One region of the Nocardiopsis gilva YIM 90087 genome, then DNA from elsewhere that is predicted to be linked to it. Evidence: riboswitches for the same ligand, from Rfam matches in the RefSeq annotation. Region 1 holds a riboswitch; each other region holds the start of a gene.

Region 1 (5,032 bases):
TTGCGGTGCGTATTTTTTGTGATTGTCGTCACACTGGCAATGGTTCTTTGTGGGATGTATCTTCACCCGCTTCACGCAGGAAACAACGACAAAGCGGTCGTGTGTCCCTAGTGGGAGCAATCGTCACATTGGCTTCGCGGGTGGCCATAATCGGTTAAATGGGTGTGTCGCGTGTGCGGGGTGATCATGGAGTGGCGAGCCAGAAGAGTGGTCTGTCCCGGATATTCCGGTTTGCGACATACGGGGAAAAGCGCCGCAGAAACCTGGAAGTTAAGATTTTGACGTGTTCGTTGAATAAAGGCCTAAGGGGGTCGCGTAACCGCGCCGAATTGACTAGCCTCACGCTCCGTGAAGGCGATTCGCAGATTTACCGTCCGTACCGTCCTCCCCGACGAACTCGCCCCGCTGGGCCGACTCGCCGCGAACCTCCGCTGGGCCTGGCACCCGGCGACCCGCGAGGTCTTCGCCGCGATCGATCCCGAGGTGTGGGAGAGCGTCGGCCAGGATCCGTTCCGCATGCTCGGCGAGGTCGGTGGGGAGCGGTTCGCCGCGCTCGCCCGCGATGAGGAGTTCCGCGCCCGTCTGCGCGAGGCCGCCGCCGACCTCGACACCTACCTCACCGGACCACGTTGGTATCAGGGCCTGTCCCAGCCGCCCTCGGGCATCGCCTACTTCTCGGCCGAATACGGCCTGACCGCCGCCCTGCCCCAGTACTCCGGCGGACTGGGCATCCTCGCCGGCGACCACCTCAAGAGCGCCAGCGACCTGGGCCTACCGCTCATCGGCGTCGGTCTGCTCTACCGGCACGGCTACTTCACCCAGACCCTCTCGCCCGAGGGCTGGCAGCTGGAGGGCTACCCGGAGATCGACCCGCGCGGACTGCCCATGAGCCGCCTGTCCGACGCCGCGGGGGAACCCGTGTGCATCGGCGTCGACATGGCGGACGGCCGCCGCATCACCGCGCACGTGTGGGTGGTCCGCGTCGGACGCGTCCCGCTGCTGCTCCTGGACGCGTGCCACGAGGGCAACGACCCGGAGCTGCGCGGCATCACCGACCGCCTCTACGGGGGCGGGAGCGAGCACCGGCTGCGCCAGGAGCTGCTGCTCGGCATCGGCGGGGTCCGGGCGGTCCGCGTCTACTGCGAGCAGACCGGCGACCCCCGCCCCGAGGTCTTCCACATGAACGAGGGGCACGCCGGGTTCCTCGGCCTGGAACGCGTCCGCGAGTACATCGACGAGGCCGGACTGACCTTCGACGAGGCGGCCGAGGCCACCCGTGCGGGCACGGTCTTCACCACCCATACGCCGGTGTCCGCCGGGATCGACCGCCTGCCGCGCGACCTCGTCGAGCGGCACTTCACCGCCGACGTCTCCGCGACACCGGGTGTCCCGCGCGACCGCGTCATGGAGCTCGGCACAGAGGACTACGCGGGCGGTGACCCCGCGGTGTTCAACATGGCCGTGATGGGCATGCGGCTGGCGCAGCGCGTCAACGGCGTCAGCGAACTGCACGGGGCCGTCGCCCGGGACATGTTCCAGGGGCTGTGGTCGGGCTTCGACGCCGCCGAGGTGCCCATCACCTCCATCACCAACGGCGTGCACGCGCGCACCTGGGTGGCGGATGAGGCCCAGCGGATGGCGGGGCGCATGGTGCAGGACTCCGCCGAGTTCACCCACTCCGAAGGGTGGCGCAAGATTACCGACGCCGACGAGGCGGATCTGTGGGAGATGCGCCGCACGCTGCGCTCCCGCCTGGTCGCCGACACGCGGGAGCGGCTGCGCGCCTCCTGGCGGCAGCGGGGGGCCAGTTCGGCCGAGCTGGGCTGGATCGACGACGTCCTCGACCCCGACATCCTGACCATCGGATTCGCCCGCCGGGTGCCCTCCTACAAGCGGCTCACCCTCATGCTGCGCGATCGCGACCGGCTCAAGTCGATGCTGCTCGACCCGGATCGCCCGGTGCAGATCGTCATCGCGGGCAAGGCCCACCCGGCCGACGAGGGCGGCAAGCGCCTCATCCAGGAGATCGTGCGCTTCACCGACGACCCGCGGGTGCGCCACCGCATCGTCTTCCTGCCCGACTACGACATGGCACTGGCGCGCTCCCTGGTCCAGGGCTGCGACGTGTGGCTGAACAACCCGCTGCGCCCACTGGAGGCCTGCGGCACCTCGGGCATGAAGGCCGCGCTCAACGGCGGGCTCAACCTGTCCGTCCGCGACGGCTGGTGGGCGGAGTGGTTCGACGGCTCCAACGGGTGGGCCATCCCCACGGCCGACGGCGTGCGCGACCCCGACCGCCGTGACGAGCTGGAGGCGGCGGCCCTGTACGACCTGATCGAGGGCGAGGTCGCGCCGCAGTTCTACGACCGCGATGAGGAGGGCCTGCCCAACCGCTGGCTGGAGATGGTCAAGCACACCCTCGTCTCGCTCGGCCCCAAGGTGCTGGCCACGCGCATGGTGCAGGAGTACGTCACCCGCCTCTACCAGGGGGCGGCCGACTCCTCCCGCCGGTTGGCGGGCGAGGACATGAACGGTGCGCGCGAACTCGCCGAGTGGAAGCGCCGGGTTCGCAAGGCCTGGCCGGGGGTGCGCATCGAACACGTGGAGGTGGTGGGAATGGAAGACCCACCCCAGGTCGGCGGCGAGATGCAGGTGCACACCACCCTCGGGCTGGCCGGACTGGCGCCCGAGGACATCCAGGTGGAGGTCGCCATCGGCCGGGTCACCGGCGACGAGCGGCTGGTGGAACCGGTCGTGGCCGACCTGGAGGTGGTCGGCGAGCCCGATGGGAGCGAGGGGCCGCTGGTGCGCTACGCGGGCTCCGTCCCCCTCCGGCGCGCCGGAACGTGCGGCTACACCGTGCGCGTCCTGCCCGCCCACCCCATGCTGGCCGACCCCGCCGAGATGGGCCTGGTCGTGGTCCCGCAGCCGCCCGAGACCATGGACGACGGAATGGTGCTGCGGTAGCGGTCGCGGCGTAGGCGGTACCTCGTGTGTCGGGCCGGTCGGTCATCTGTGATCCGACCGGCCCTGCGGCGTTGTCAAGGGCTCCCTGTCGACAATCTCGCGCCTCAGCGGTTGGAGAATCCCACGTTGCCTATCTCCACGCGGAGTCACCCATAATGGAATGAACTGCCAGAACGGCAGGGAACCGACAGGGGAGCGCTTCGGCGCTGAGAGTGCGGGATGGAACCGCAGACCCTTACACACCTGATCCGGGTCATGCCGGCGAAGGAAGTCGTAGGATCCGTCGGCCGTGGAATCGGTCGGCGCGCGGATGCGCGCCTCGATCCCGGCCCTCTTGGCACTTCGCGCCCTCTCGTGTGCTGACACGAAGGGACAGGAACACCGCCGTGGGAACCTCATCCACGCCTGGAGCAACCTCCACGACCAAATCCACCGGAACCGGTGTGCTGAACGCAGTCGCCACCCGCGCCGCCGCTCTGCGGCGGCGCATCGCCGAGTTCATGGGCGTTTCCGGTGTCCGCTGGCGCACCGTCGACATCGTCGTCGCCGCCGTCCTGGGCGTCGCCATCGGCGTCATCTTCTGGGTCTGGGGGATGCTGTGGGCATCCACCACCCCCCTCTTCCTCTTCTTCCCGCCCGCGCAGGCGGTGATCTACGGCGTGTGGCTGCTGCCCGGCGTGCTGGGGATGCTCATCATCCGCAAGCCCGGCGCCGGTGTGCTCACCTCGGTCGCGGCGGCGACGGTCTCGATGCTGCTCGGTACCGAATGGGGACTGATGGTCCTGCTCGCGGGGCTGCTGCAGGGACTGCTGCCCGAGGTGGTCTTCACGCTCGGCCGTTTCCGCCGCTGGGGGATGGGGATCTCCGTGCTCGCCGGTGCCGCCGCCGGGCTCGCGCCGACCGTCATGGACCTCGCCCTCTACTACGCCGCCTGGCCGGTCACCTTCATGGCCGCCTACGGGGTCATCGTGGTGCTCAGCGCCGCCGTCATCGCCGGTGTCGGCGGTCGCCTGCTGACCACGGCGCTGGCCCGCGCTGGCGCCCTCACCCCCTTCCCCTCGGCACGCGGATGAGCGGGGGCGGGGCCGCGGTTCGGCTCTCCGGATGGGGGTGGCGGCACGGTGCCCGCGACGCGTGGGCGCTGCGCGGCGTCGACCTGACGATCGAGCCGGGGGAGCGGGTCCTGCTCCTCGGGGCCTCCGGGGCGGGCAAGAGCACCCTGCTGCACGCCCTCGCCGGACTCACCGGCCCCGACGCCGCCATCTCCGGGGAGCAGGAGGGGACGCTCCTCGTCGACGGCGAGCACGCCGACCGCCGCCGCGGCGACATCGGCCTGGTCAGCCAGGACCCGGAGACCCAACTCGTGATGGCGCGGAGCGGCGACGACGTCGCCTTCGGTCTGGAGAACCGCGCCGTCGCGCGCGCGGACATCTGGCCGCGCGTGCACGCCGCGCTGGACCAGGTGGGGTTCCCCTATGGCATGGCGCGGTCGACCGCCGCGCTGTCCGGCGGCGAGAAGCAGCGGCTGGTCATCGCCGGGACGCTGGCGATGAACCCGCGCCTCCTGCTGCTCGATGAGCCCACCGCCAACCTCGACCCGGCCGGGGCGCGCCTCGTCCGCGAGGTGGTGGCGGACCTGGTCGCCACCACCGAGGCGACGCTGGTGCTGGTCGAGCACCGGGTGGCCGACGTGGTCGGACTGGTGGACCGTGTCGTCGTCCTCGAACCGGGCGGCGGCGTCATCGCGGACGGCGCGCCGGGCACTGTCTTCGCCACCCACGGCGCCCATCTCGCCGAGCAGGGCGTGTGGGTGCCCGGTCACGAACCCCGAGCCGAGCAACGGCCCGTCGCATGTTCGTCGCCCGCGTCGCCGCTCATCGAGGCGGTCGATCTCGTCGCCCGCACACCCGAAGCGCTCGGGCCGGGCACCGGCCCGCCCGCGACGATCCTCGACGGGGCGGCCGCTGCGGTCACCTCCGCGTCGGCCACCGCTCTGACCGGACCCAACGGGTCGGGCAAGTCCACTCTGCTGATGCTGCTGGCCGGGCTCACCGCGCCGCATGGT
Region 2 (5,032 bases), 2.5 Mb from region 1:
AGAGCCCGATCGCGGCATGACAACGGCGGCACCGCCGATCGGGCCCCTCAGGTCGGCCAGTCGCAGCACACGGGGATGAAAGAGCGATGTCGGCGATGGGCGGTATCCGCGGGTGAGGTGAGGACGGCACCTCATCCGCGGACACCGCCCTTCGCGCGTGACGCTCCGATCGGCGCGCCGCGGGTGCGCCGGAACGGGCATCAGGTGAGAATAGGGAGCCATGGGTGACGATCAGGCAATAACGCACACCATCGGCATCACCGGCGCGACCGGAGGCCTGGGCGGCCGGGTGGCCGCCCGCCTGGCCCGACGGGGGATCCCCCAGCGACTCATCGTCCGCGACCTCAACCGCGCACCGGAGCTGCCCGGCGCCAGCGCGGCCATGGCGCCCTACGAGGACATGCCCGCCTTCGAGCGCGCGGTGAAGGGGGCCGACACCCTGTTCCTGGTCTCGGCCACCGAGTCCGCCGACCGCGTGGACCAGCACATCAGCGCGGTCGACGCCGCCGTCGCCGCGGGTGTGACCAGGATCGTCTACCTGTCCTTCCTGTCCGCGGCCCCGGCGTCGACCTTCACCTTCGCCCGCGACCACTTCTACACCGAGGCCCACATCCGCTCCACCGGCGTGGCCCACACCTTCCTGCGCCCCAGCTTCTACCTCGATGTGCTGCCGCACTGGGCGGACGACTCGGGCGTCATCCGCGGCCCCGCCGGGCAGGGACGGGTCGCGTGGGTCTCCCGCGACGACATCGCCGACGTCGCCGTCGCCGTCCTCACCGAGGGCGCGGCCCACGACGGCGCGAGCTACGACGTCACCGGTCCCGAGGCGGTGACCATGGGCGAGACCGTGGAGCGCCTCTCGACGCTGACCGGCAAGACCGTGCGCTACGTGCCCGAGACCTGGGAGGAAGCCCTGGCCTCGCGCCGTCCCACGGGCGCCCCCGAGTGGGAGGTCGAGGGGTGGGCCAGCTCGTACGCCGCGATCGCCAGCGGAGAGATGGACGTCGTCTCCGCGACCGTCCCGCACCTCACCGGCCACCCCGCCCAGTCCATCGAGGGCTTCCTGCGCACCCATCCCAGCGCGCTCAACCACGTCTACGCCTGAGACGAAGGTCGGGCACCCGGCTCACGCCGGGCCGAGGGCCGGGGCCAGCGGCGCCCGCGAAGCGTGCGGCTCAGCTAATCGCGGCGAGCCGCCGCTTGAAGGCGGCAGCGGCGGCGTGGGGGTCGTCGGCCCGGGTGATGGCGCGGACGACGACCACACGGGTCGCGCCGGCTTCGAGGACCTGATCGAGGTTGTCCAGGTCGATGCCGCCGATGGCGAACCAGGGGCGCTGCGGCCGCAGGCCGGCGGTCTCCTGGACGAGCGACAGGCCCGCGGCGGGGCGGCCGGGTTTGGTGGGGGTGGACCAGGTCGGGCCGACGCAGAAGTAGTCGACCCCCGCTTCGGTGGCCGAGGCCGTGGCCATGGGCAGGTTGTTGTTGGAGCGGCCGATCAGCGGGCCCTCGCCGAGGATGGCGCGGGCGTAGGGCACCGGAAGGTCGTTCTGGCCGAGGTGGAGGACGTCGGCGCGGGCGGCGTGGGCGATGTCGGCGCGGTCGTTCACGGCGAGCAGCGCGCCGTGGCGTTCGCAGGCGTCGCGCATGACCTCCAGTGCGGCCAGCTCCTCGCGGGCCTCCAGGGTCTTGTCGCGCAGCTGGACGATGTCGACCCCGCCGGACAGCGCCGCGTCGAGGAAGGCGGCGAGGTCGCCCTGCTCGGTGCGGGCGTCGGTGCACAGGTAGAGGCGGGCCGTGGACAGGCGTTCTCGCGGGCTCTCAGTCACCCGGCCAGGGTAGTGCGCCGGCGGTCGGTGCCGGTCCGAGGGGCGCGCCGCGCACCCGCAGCTGCACCGCGGCGCGCCCGGGGTGTCCGGCCGCGCCGCGGTGGAGTGTTCGAACGCGCTGGGTCCCGCGCGGGGGCGGCCCCGGGGTGGTTGGTCCCAGGACCCGCTCGGCTAGAAGGCCATGGCCTGGGCGCGGCGGCGCACCTCGGTGCCGCGGTTGGCGGCCAGTGCCTCGATGGGTGCCCCGGGAAGGGTGTCGTCCGGGGTGAACATCCAGTTCAGCGCCTCGTGGTCGGTGAAGCCGGCGTCAGCGAGCAGGGTGAGTGTCCCCGGTAGGCCCTTGACGATGTCGCCGCCCGCGATGAAGGCGGCGGGAATCGCGACCTCACCGCCCTTCCGGATGCCCAGGAGCTTGTGGTCGCCGATGAACTGCTTGACGCGGTTCGGGCTGACGTTGAGCGCCTGAGCGGCTTCCTTCAGGGTCATCCATTCGCCGACGAGGGCTTCGATGTCGTGGTCGTTCTGTGTCACGCAGCCAATCTCCCACAGTTTCGCCGGGCGCAAACCAGCCCCTCGACCCGTATCGCTCATGGCGTAGCGGCCCGCGTCGGCGGCCCCTCGGCCGTGCCGGAGGAAACGCCCTAAGATGGGCGGTGAAGACGTGAGATTCCCCGCGGGAGCCGGGTGGGACCCGGCTGAGAGGGAGGCTGTGAGCTTCCGACCGCATGAACCTGATCCGGGTCATACCGGCGAAGGGAGTGGAGGCATGACCGTGCGCGGTCACCCCTGGTCCACCTCTGATGTCGTCGTCGTGGGTGACGGCCTGATCGGCCTGGTCACGGCGTGGCGGGCCGCCCAGCGCGGCCTGCGGACGACCATCGTGGGGCGTTCGCGCCCCTTCCCCGCCTCGGGCGTCGCGGCGGGCATGCTCACCCCGGCCACCGAGGCCATGTTCGGCGAGGAGCCGCTGATGCGGTTCGGCGCCCTGTCCCGCGACCGCTACCCCGCCTTCGTCGCCGAGCTGGAGGACGAGAGCGGGCAGCCGACGGCCTACCGGGCGTCGGGCACGCTGCAGATCGCGTTCGACACCGACGACCTCGCCAAGCTCACCGAGCTCGGCGAACTGCAGACCCGGCTCGGGCTGAAGTCCGAGCGGCTCACCGGCCGCGAGTGCCGCCGCCTGGAGCCGATGCTGGCCCCGGCGGTGCGCGGCGGCATCCACGTGGCCGACGACCACTCCGTGGACCCGCGCGCGCTGATGGCGGCCCTGCGTACCGCCGCTGAGCGGCGCGGCGCGCGCGTCGTGGCCGACCGCGTCAGGGCGGTGCTGGTGTCTGCCGACCGCGCCCGCGGCGTCGTGCTGGAGTCCGGCGAGGAGGTGAGCGCCGATCAGGTCGTGCTGGCCGCCGGGACGCACACGCCCGACATCGGCGGGCTGCCCGAGGGCGTGGTCCCCGCCCTCCGCCCGGTCAAGGGCCAGCTGCTGCGGCTGCGGATGCCGCCGGGCGAGCCGCCCATCGTCTCCCGCACCGTGCGCGGCCTGGTCAAGGGCTCCCCCGTCTACCTCGTGCCGCGCGCCGACGGGGAGGTCGTCCTGGGCGCGACGCAGGAGGAGATGGGCGACGACACCCGGCTCACCGCCGGTGGGGTGTGGGAGCTGCTGCGCGACGGCCATGAGCTGGTGCCGGGCATCAGCGAGCTGGAGATCGCCGAGACCTGCGTGGGGCTGCGCCCGGCCGCCCCCGACAACGAACCCCTGCTCGGCCCGACCCGCCTGCCCGGTCTGCACCTGGCCGCCGGGCACTTCCGCCACGGCGTCCTGTTCACCCCCGCCACCGGCGACGCCATGGCCGAGGCACTGACCACCGGAGAGCTGCCGGACTACGCGCGCCGCTTCGCCGCGACGCGCCTGTCCTGAAACGCGCTCCCGTCCCGCGCGGGACGTGCGGATCGCGCGGCCCCCGGGCACCCCGGAGCAGAGAATTCCGCTGAAGACGTCGAACGGCGTCGAACATCGAAGGAGATCACACGTGAACGTGATCATCAACGGCGAGCCCCGCGACCTGGCCCCGCGCAGCACGGTGGCCGACGTCGTCCGCTCCCTGACCGCGGCGCGGGAGGGGATCGCGGTGGCGGTCAACGACGAGGTCGTGCCCAAGGCCACCTGGTCGGCGACCTTCGTCACCGAGGACGACCGCGTGGACGTGCTCACCGCTGTGCAGGGAGGCTGACCCATGACGTCCGGAACCCCGACGACCCCGTGTACCCCCGCCCCGACCGCGGAGGGCGGCGCCGATCCCACTGGCACCACCGGTCCCACGCGTCCCAGCACCGACCCCGCAGCCACCGACGATCCCCTGGTCATCGCCGGGGAGACGTTCGGTTCCCGCCTCATCGCCGGTACCGGCGGCGCGCCGTCGCTGAAGGTTCTCCAGGAAGCGCTGATCGCCTCCGGAACCGAGCTGACGACCGTCGCGATGCGCAAGGTCGCCCCCGGTGCCGAGGGGTCGGTGTGGGACATCCTGCGGAGCAACGGCATCCGCCCGCTGCCCAACACCGCCGGCTGTTACACGGCGATGGACGCGCTGCGCACCGCCCGGATGGCCCGCGAGGCGCTGGGGACGAACTGGATCAAGCTGGAGGTCGTGGCCGACGAGCGCACCCTGCTGCCCGACCCCGTGGAGCTGCTGGACGCGGCCGAGCGGCTGGTCGACGACGGGTTCGTGGTGCTGCCCTACACCAACGACGATCCGGTGCTCGCGCGGCGGCTGGAGGGGCTGGGCTGCGCCGCCGTGATGCCGCTGGGCGCCCCGATCGGCTCGGGGCTGGGCATCCGCAACCCGCACAACATCGAGCTGATCGTGGAGCAGGCGCAGGTGCCGGTGGTGATCGACGCCGGGATCGGCACCGCCAGTGAGGCGGCGCTCGCCATGGAGCTGGGGTGCGACGCCGTCATGCTCGCGACGGCCGTCACCCGTGCCCAGGACCCGGTACGGATGGCCGCGGCGATGCGCGACGCCATCAGGGCCGGGCGCGCCGCCCGGCTGGCCGGTCGGATCCCGGTGCGCCGCTACGCCCAGGCCTCGTCCCCGGCCGTGGACTGACGCCGCGTCGCCGCCCCGGCCCGTCCGACCCGGGCGGGCCGGGGCGATTGCGCCCTCTGTGCCCGTTTCCCACCCCTGTGGGCTATTACGATGTCACGACGC
Region 3 (5,032 bases), 340 kb from region 1:
ACGCCCTTGACGTCGTAGGCCCACCGGCGGGCCACCTTGACCGCGGTCTCCACCGCCTCGGCGCCGGTGTTCATGGGCAGCACCTTCTCCTTGCCGACGAGGTCGGCGAGGGCGGTGACCCAGGGGCCGAACTGGTCGTGGTAGAAGGCGCGGCTGGTGAGCGTCACCCGGTCGAGCTGGTGGTGTGCGGCCGCCAGCAGGTCGGGGTTGCTGTGGCCGAAGTTGGTCGCGGAGTATCCGGCGAGACAGTCGAGGTAGCGGCGGCCCTCGACGTCGGTGACCCACGCGCCCTCGCCTTCGGCGATGACAACGGGCAGGGGGTTGTAGTTGTGCGCCGAGTGTGCCTCGGCCAGTCCGATGTGGTCGCTACTCGAAATGACGGGACCGGTGTGATCCCCACCGGCCGTGTATTCGCCCAGACTGCGGGTGTCGCTCATCCAGGTTTCCCTTCGATCGCCGTTGATCGGAACAGCAGTGATCGTTATTCGATTTTCAGATACCCGTTCGGTTAACGCACGAAGCACCGCCTCAGGCGGACTCCAGCAGGAGAACAGATGGTGCCCCCGATGCACAAGAGGCGGCACGTGCCGCTCCCCACCAGCCCCATCCGGGACCCTGGGCATCGCGGAATCGTTCCCTCATCACATTCCTCCCCCGTCTCCGCGGCGCCGCACGCCGCGGACGTCGTGTCGTACCGGGGCGTCCCCTACGCCTCCCGGCTTCCCGACGCGTCGACGCGACTACTACCCATACGATGCCGGTACACACGGGGCCGCGTCACAGCATCGTGTCCGAAACTTCCCCACACAGCGCCGAACCGTCCCCCTCGGCCGCCCCTAGACTGGGGGCGCACCGCCCGCGGCGGCGGTCGCCCAGCTCACTTGCTCCCATTTCCTCCCGCACCCATTCAGACGAAACGCGAGACATGGCGAAGTCAGTCGGTACTCACCTCTTCAACGCGTTCCGCGGCGCCCTCATCGGGACCGCGGAGGTGGTCCCCGGCGTCAGTGGCGGCACCGTCGCACTGATCGTGGGCATCTACGAAAACCTCATCACCTCCGCGGGCCACGCGGTGAACGGAATCCGGCTGGCAGCCGGCGACCTGCCGCGCGGCCGTGGCGGCGCGCGCGCCGCCGAGGAGTTCCGCAAGGCCGACTGGGGCGCCATCATCGCCGTGCTGATCGGCATGGTCCTGGCCGCCCTTGTCGCCGCCAAGTTCCTGGCCCCGCTGGTCGAGCACGAGCAGCAGTACGCCTACGCGGTCTTCTTCGGCCTGATCCTGGCCTCGCTGTGGGTGCCCTACAGCGGCTCCGGGCGCACCTGGAGGCCCGGCGACTACCTGGTGGCACTGGCCGTCGCGGCGGTGACGTTCCTGCTCACCGGCCTGCCCCCGGCCCACGTCGAACCCAACTTCTTCATCGTCGTCGGCGCCGCGGCCATCGCCGTCTGCGCGCTGGTCCTGCCCGGCGTCTCCGGCTCGTTCATCCTGCTCACCTTCGGCCTGTACACGGCCACGATGGACGCGCTGAACGCCCGCGACTTCGGCTACATCGGGACGTTCGCGCTGGGCGCGATCATCGGCCTGGCGTTCTTCGTCAAGCTGCTGCAGTGGCTCATGGAGAGCTACCACCACATCACGCTGGTCGTCCTGACCGGACTGATGGCCGGTTCGCTGCGCGCGCTGTGGCCGTGGCAGGACGAGCACCGCACGCTGCAGGCGCCGCAGGGCGATATTCCGGTCACCGTCGCCCTGGCGGTTCTGGGCTTCGCGGTCGTCGTCGCCGTGCTGCTCTTCGAACGGCGTGTCCAGGCCCGGCGGCAGGGTGCCGCGAACGGGGCCGGTCAGACTCGGGGCCGCCACCGCTCGGCCGACCCGGTCGACTCGGCCGAGCGCGGCTGACGGGCACCCCGACAACTCCATCCAACGTCCATCACGGCGCGGGGTGCCGGGAGACGATCACCCGCTGGTGATCAGCCGTCCCGGCTGAGAGCACACCCGTCGAACCTGATCTAGCTCGTACTAGCGAAGGAACGCCAATGAGCGGCTACAACATCCTGTCCATCGCCGGCAGCGACCCCAGCGGGGGCGCCGGCATCCAGGCCGACCTGAAGACCTTCTCCGCGCTCGGCGGCTACGGGATGACGGTCATCACCGCCCTGACCGCCCAGTCCACGAGCGGTGTCACCGGCGTGCACGCCGTCCCCGCGGAGTTCGTCTCGGCGCAGCTCGACACGCTGCTCACCGACGCGCGGGTGGACGCGGTGAAGATCGGGATGCTGTCCGACACGGGCGTCATCGGCGCGGTCGCCGCGGCCATCGACCACTACGCGCTGCGCAACGTGGTGCTCGACCCGGTGATGGTCGCCAAGAGCGGCGACCGGCTGCTGGCGCCCGAGGCGGTGGCGGGGGTCCGCGACGAGCTCCTCCCGCGCGCCGATCTCATCACGCCCAACATCCCCGAGGCCGCCGAACTCCTCGGCGCGGACGAGGCCGGCAGCATCGAGACGATGGGTGCCCAGGCCGAGCGCCTCCTCGTTCTGGGCGCCCGCCGCGTGCTGCTGAAGGGCGGCCACCTCGGCGGCGCGGACAGCGGCCACAGCACCGACCTCCTGGTCGAACCGGACTGGCCGCCGCGGACCTTCACCGCCGAGCGCGTCCGCACGCACAACACCCACGGCACGGGCTGCACCCTGTCCTCCGCCATCGCCGCCCTCCTCCCCCAGCGCGACGACGTCCCCGCGGCCGTGCGGGACGCCAAGGAGTACCTCACCGAGGCCCTGCGCCACGCCGACGAACTCGACGCGGGCCGCGGCAAGGGCCCGGTCCACCACTTCCACGCGTGGTGGGGCGCTGTCGCGGCCGACCACTAAGGCTTCCCCCACGGCCCTCGCCCGTTTCCCCGTTGATCTCGGGGATATCGACCGAATATCGGCGAGTATTCGGTCGATATCCCCGAGATCAACGAAGGCCCCGCCCCGCGTGGTCTGCGGGGCGGGGCCTGGAACGGGTCACTGCTGGCGGACGTCGGGGACCTTGATGTCCGGGTTCTTCCAGTCGGGGTTGCTGAAGTACCTCTGCGTCTCCTGGACGATGACCGGGGAGAGCAGCAGCAGGCCGATCAGGTTGGGCAGCGCCATCAGGCCGTTGGCGATGTCGCTGGCCACCCAGATGACGTCCAGGGAGGCCACGGCACCGACGTAGATCATGGCGACGAACACCACGCGGTAGACGGGCACGCCCCTGTGGCCGACGAGGAAGTCGATGCAGCGCTCGCCGTAGTAGGACCAGCCGAGGATGGTGGTGAAGGCGAAGACCGCGACGGAGATGGCCACGATGTAGCCGCCCATGGCGCCCAGGCCGGGTGTGATGGCCGACAGGCCGCTCTGCAGCGCCTCGGAGGTCATCTGGGCGCCGTCGCCGGTGCCGTCCTCCTCCCAGACGCCGGTGACGATGATGACCAGGCAGGTCATGGTGACGACGATGAGCGTGTCGATGAACGTCTGGGTCATCGAGACCATCGCCTGGCGCACCGGCTGGTCGGTCTTGGCCGCGGCGGCCGCGATGGCGCCGGTGCCCAGGCCCGACTCGTTGGAGAAGATGCCGCGCGCCACGCCGGCCTGGATCACGACGAACACGGAGGCCGCGCCGCCGCCGGCGGCGGCCTGCCCGGTGAAGGCGTCGGTCAGGACGAGCGCCAGCGCCGCGGGGATGTCGCCGACGTGCACGATCAGCACGGTCAGAGTGATGCCGATGTAGAGCACGATCATGATCGGCACGATCCCGGCGGCCACGCGGCCGATGCTCTTGATACCGCCGAGGATGACCGTGCCCGCGATGATCACCATCGCGACACCGGCCACCCAGGTCGGAACGCCCCAGACGTTGTTGAGCTGCTGCGAGACGGTGTTGGCCTGGGTGCCGTTGCCGATACCGAAGGCCGCGATGGCGCCGAACACGGCGAAGAGGACGCCCAGCGCCAGGCCCAGCCCGCCGGGAAGACCGTGGCGGAGGTAGAACATGGGGCCGCCGCTCTGCTTGCCCACGCTGTCCACCTGCCGGTACTTCACGCCCAGCAGCGCCTCGCTGTACTTGGTGGCCATACCGACGAGGCCGGTCATCCACATCCAGAACAGGGCACCGGGACCGCCCATGCCGATCGCCAGCGCGGCACCGGCGATGTTGCCGACACCCACCGTGGCGGCCAGCGCGGTGCTCAGCGCCTGGTAGTGCGAGATGTCGCCCTGGACGCCCTCGGCCTCCTTGCGGCGGACCAGTGCCAGCCAGAGGGCGTGGAAGAGCTTGTGGAACTGCAGCAGCCGCAGTCGGATCGTCAGGAACAACCCAGTGAGCAGCAGCAACGGGATGAGGACGTACTCACTCCAGATAATGCCGGAGAGGGTGTCCAGCATGTCCGTGAGTTGATCCATGGACGAACTCCCTATGTGTTCGAGCGAGGGGGTAAGGATCCGCCGCCCTCCGCCCGGGTGAGGACGGGGTAGGGCGACGACGGCACGACGCACCGCCGCGATCAACGTGATGCAACGCACTGCCACATTTACCTGGTTTTTTGACCGGTTTCGTCACGTATGCGTCACGTTTCATCCTCGGACTGGTCGCTTCTGCGTTCTGTAACAGGCGTATGACCAGCGGAATTCACGGCGTGTCGGGCGACTCCGGCGCCTGGGCGAGCGCCAGACGGCTGAGCACGGCCGCCGCCTCCACAGGGTCGGCTCCTCGGCCGACGGCGACACCGAGCAGGTAGGTGGTCAGGGGCGCCGCCGGGCGGGCGACCGAGTGCGCGGCGTCCCGGGCGAGGTCCAGGATCCGATCGACGTCGCCCTTGCCGATCTCCTCTCCCAGCTCCAGCTCGGCACTGACGAGCTCTGCCCATTCGACGAGGGTCATGCGGCGCTCCTGATCCGTGGACGCGTGATTGGCGACAGCTCGCGATCCTACGGCCATCCGTGCCGAAACACCTCCACTGACGCGATATCGGTCCGGACCGTCGCCGACCCGCGCTTCGCATACCCG

What was found. Region 1 has a riboswitch for thiamine pyrophosphate ahead of CDO52_RS22675 (ECF transporter S component). Riboswitches for the same ligand answer to the same signal wherever they lie in the genome.
Region 2: another riboswitch for thiamine pyrophosphate. It lies ahead of thiO (glycine oxidase ThiO); the one in region 1 lies ahead of CDO52_RS22675 (ECF transporter S component).
Region 3: another riboswitch for thiamine pyrophosphate. It lies ahead of thiD (bifunctional hydroxymethylpyrimidine kinase/phosphomethylpyrimidine kinase); the one in region 1 lies ahead of CDO52_RS22675 (ECF transporter S component).

What each region holds. Positions count from the first base shown of each region.
Region 1 covers NZ_CP022753.1:5,097,878-5,102,909, reverse strand. Annotated here, with positions in the region: gene glgP (alpha-glucan family phosphorylase) at 349-2,967, shown strand; TPP riboswitch at 3,147-3,254, shown strand; gene CDO52_RS22675 (ECF transporter S component) at 3,468-4,040, shown strand; gene CDO52_RS22670 (ABC transporter ATP-binding protein) at 4,037-5,032, shown strand, end outside.
Region 2 covers NZ_CP022753.1:2,571,923-2,576,954, reverse strand. Annotated here, with positions in the region: gene CDO52_RS11760 (SDR family oxidoreductase) at 221-1,105, shown strand; gene thiE (thiamine phosphate synthase) at 1,176-1,826, opposite strand; gene CDO52_RS11750 (Rv2175c family DNA-binding protein) at 1,998-2,357, opposite strand; TPP riboswitch at 2,490-2,601, shown strand; gene thiO (glycine oxidase ThiO) at 2,593-3,744, shown strand; gene thiS (sulfur carrier protein ThiS) at 3,857-4,057, shown strand; gene CDO52_RS11735 (thiazole synthase) at 4,061-4,930, shown strand.
Region 3 covers NZ_CP022753.1:4,758,066-4,763,097, forward strand. Annotated here, with positions in the region: gene rocD (ornithine--oxo-acid transaminase) at 1-437, opposite strand, end outside; gene CDO52_RS21270 (DUF368 domain-containing protein) at 926-1,900, shown strand; TPP riboswitch at 1,930-2,049, shown strand; gene thiD (bifunctional hydroxymethylpyrimidine kinase/phosphomethylpyrimidine kinase) at 2,038-2,871, shown strand; gene CDO52_RS21280 (alanine/glycine:cation symporter family protein) at 3,010-4,428, opposite strand; gene CDO52_RS21285 (DUF6457 domain-containing protein) at 4,655-4,906, opposite strand.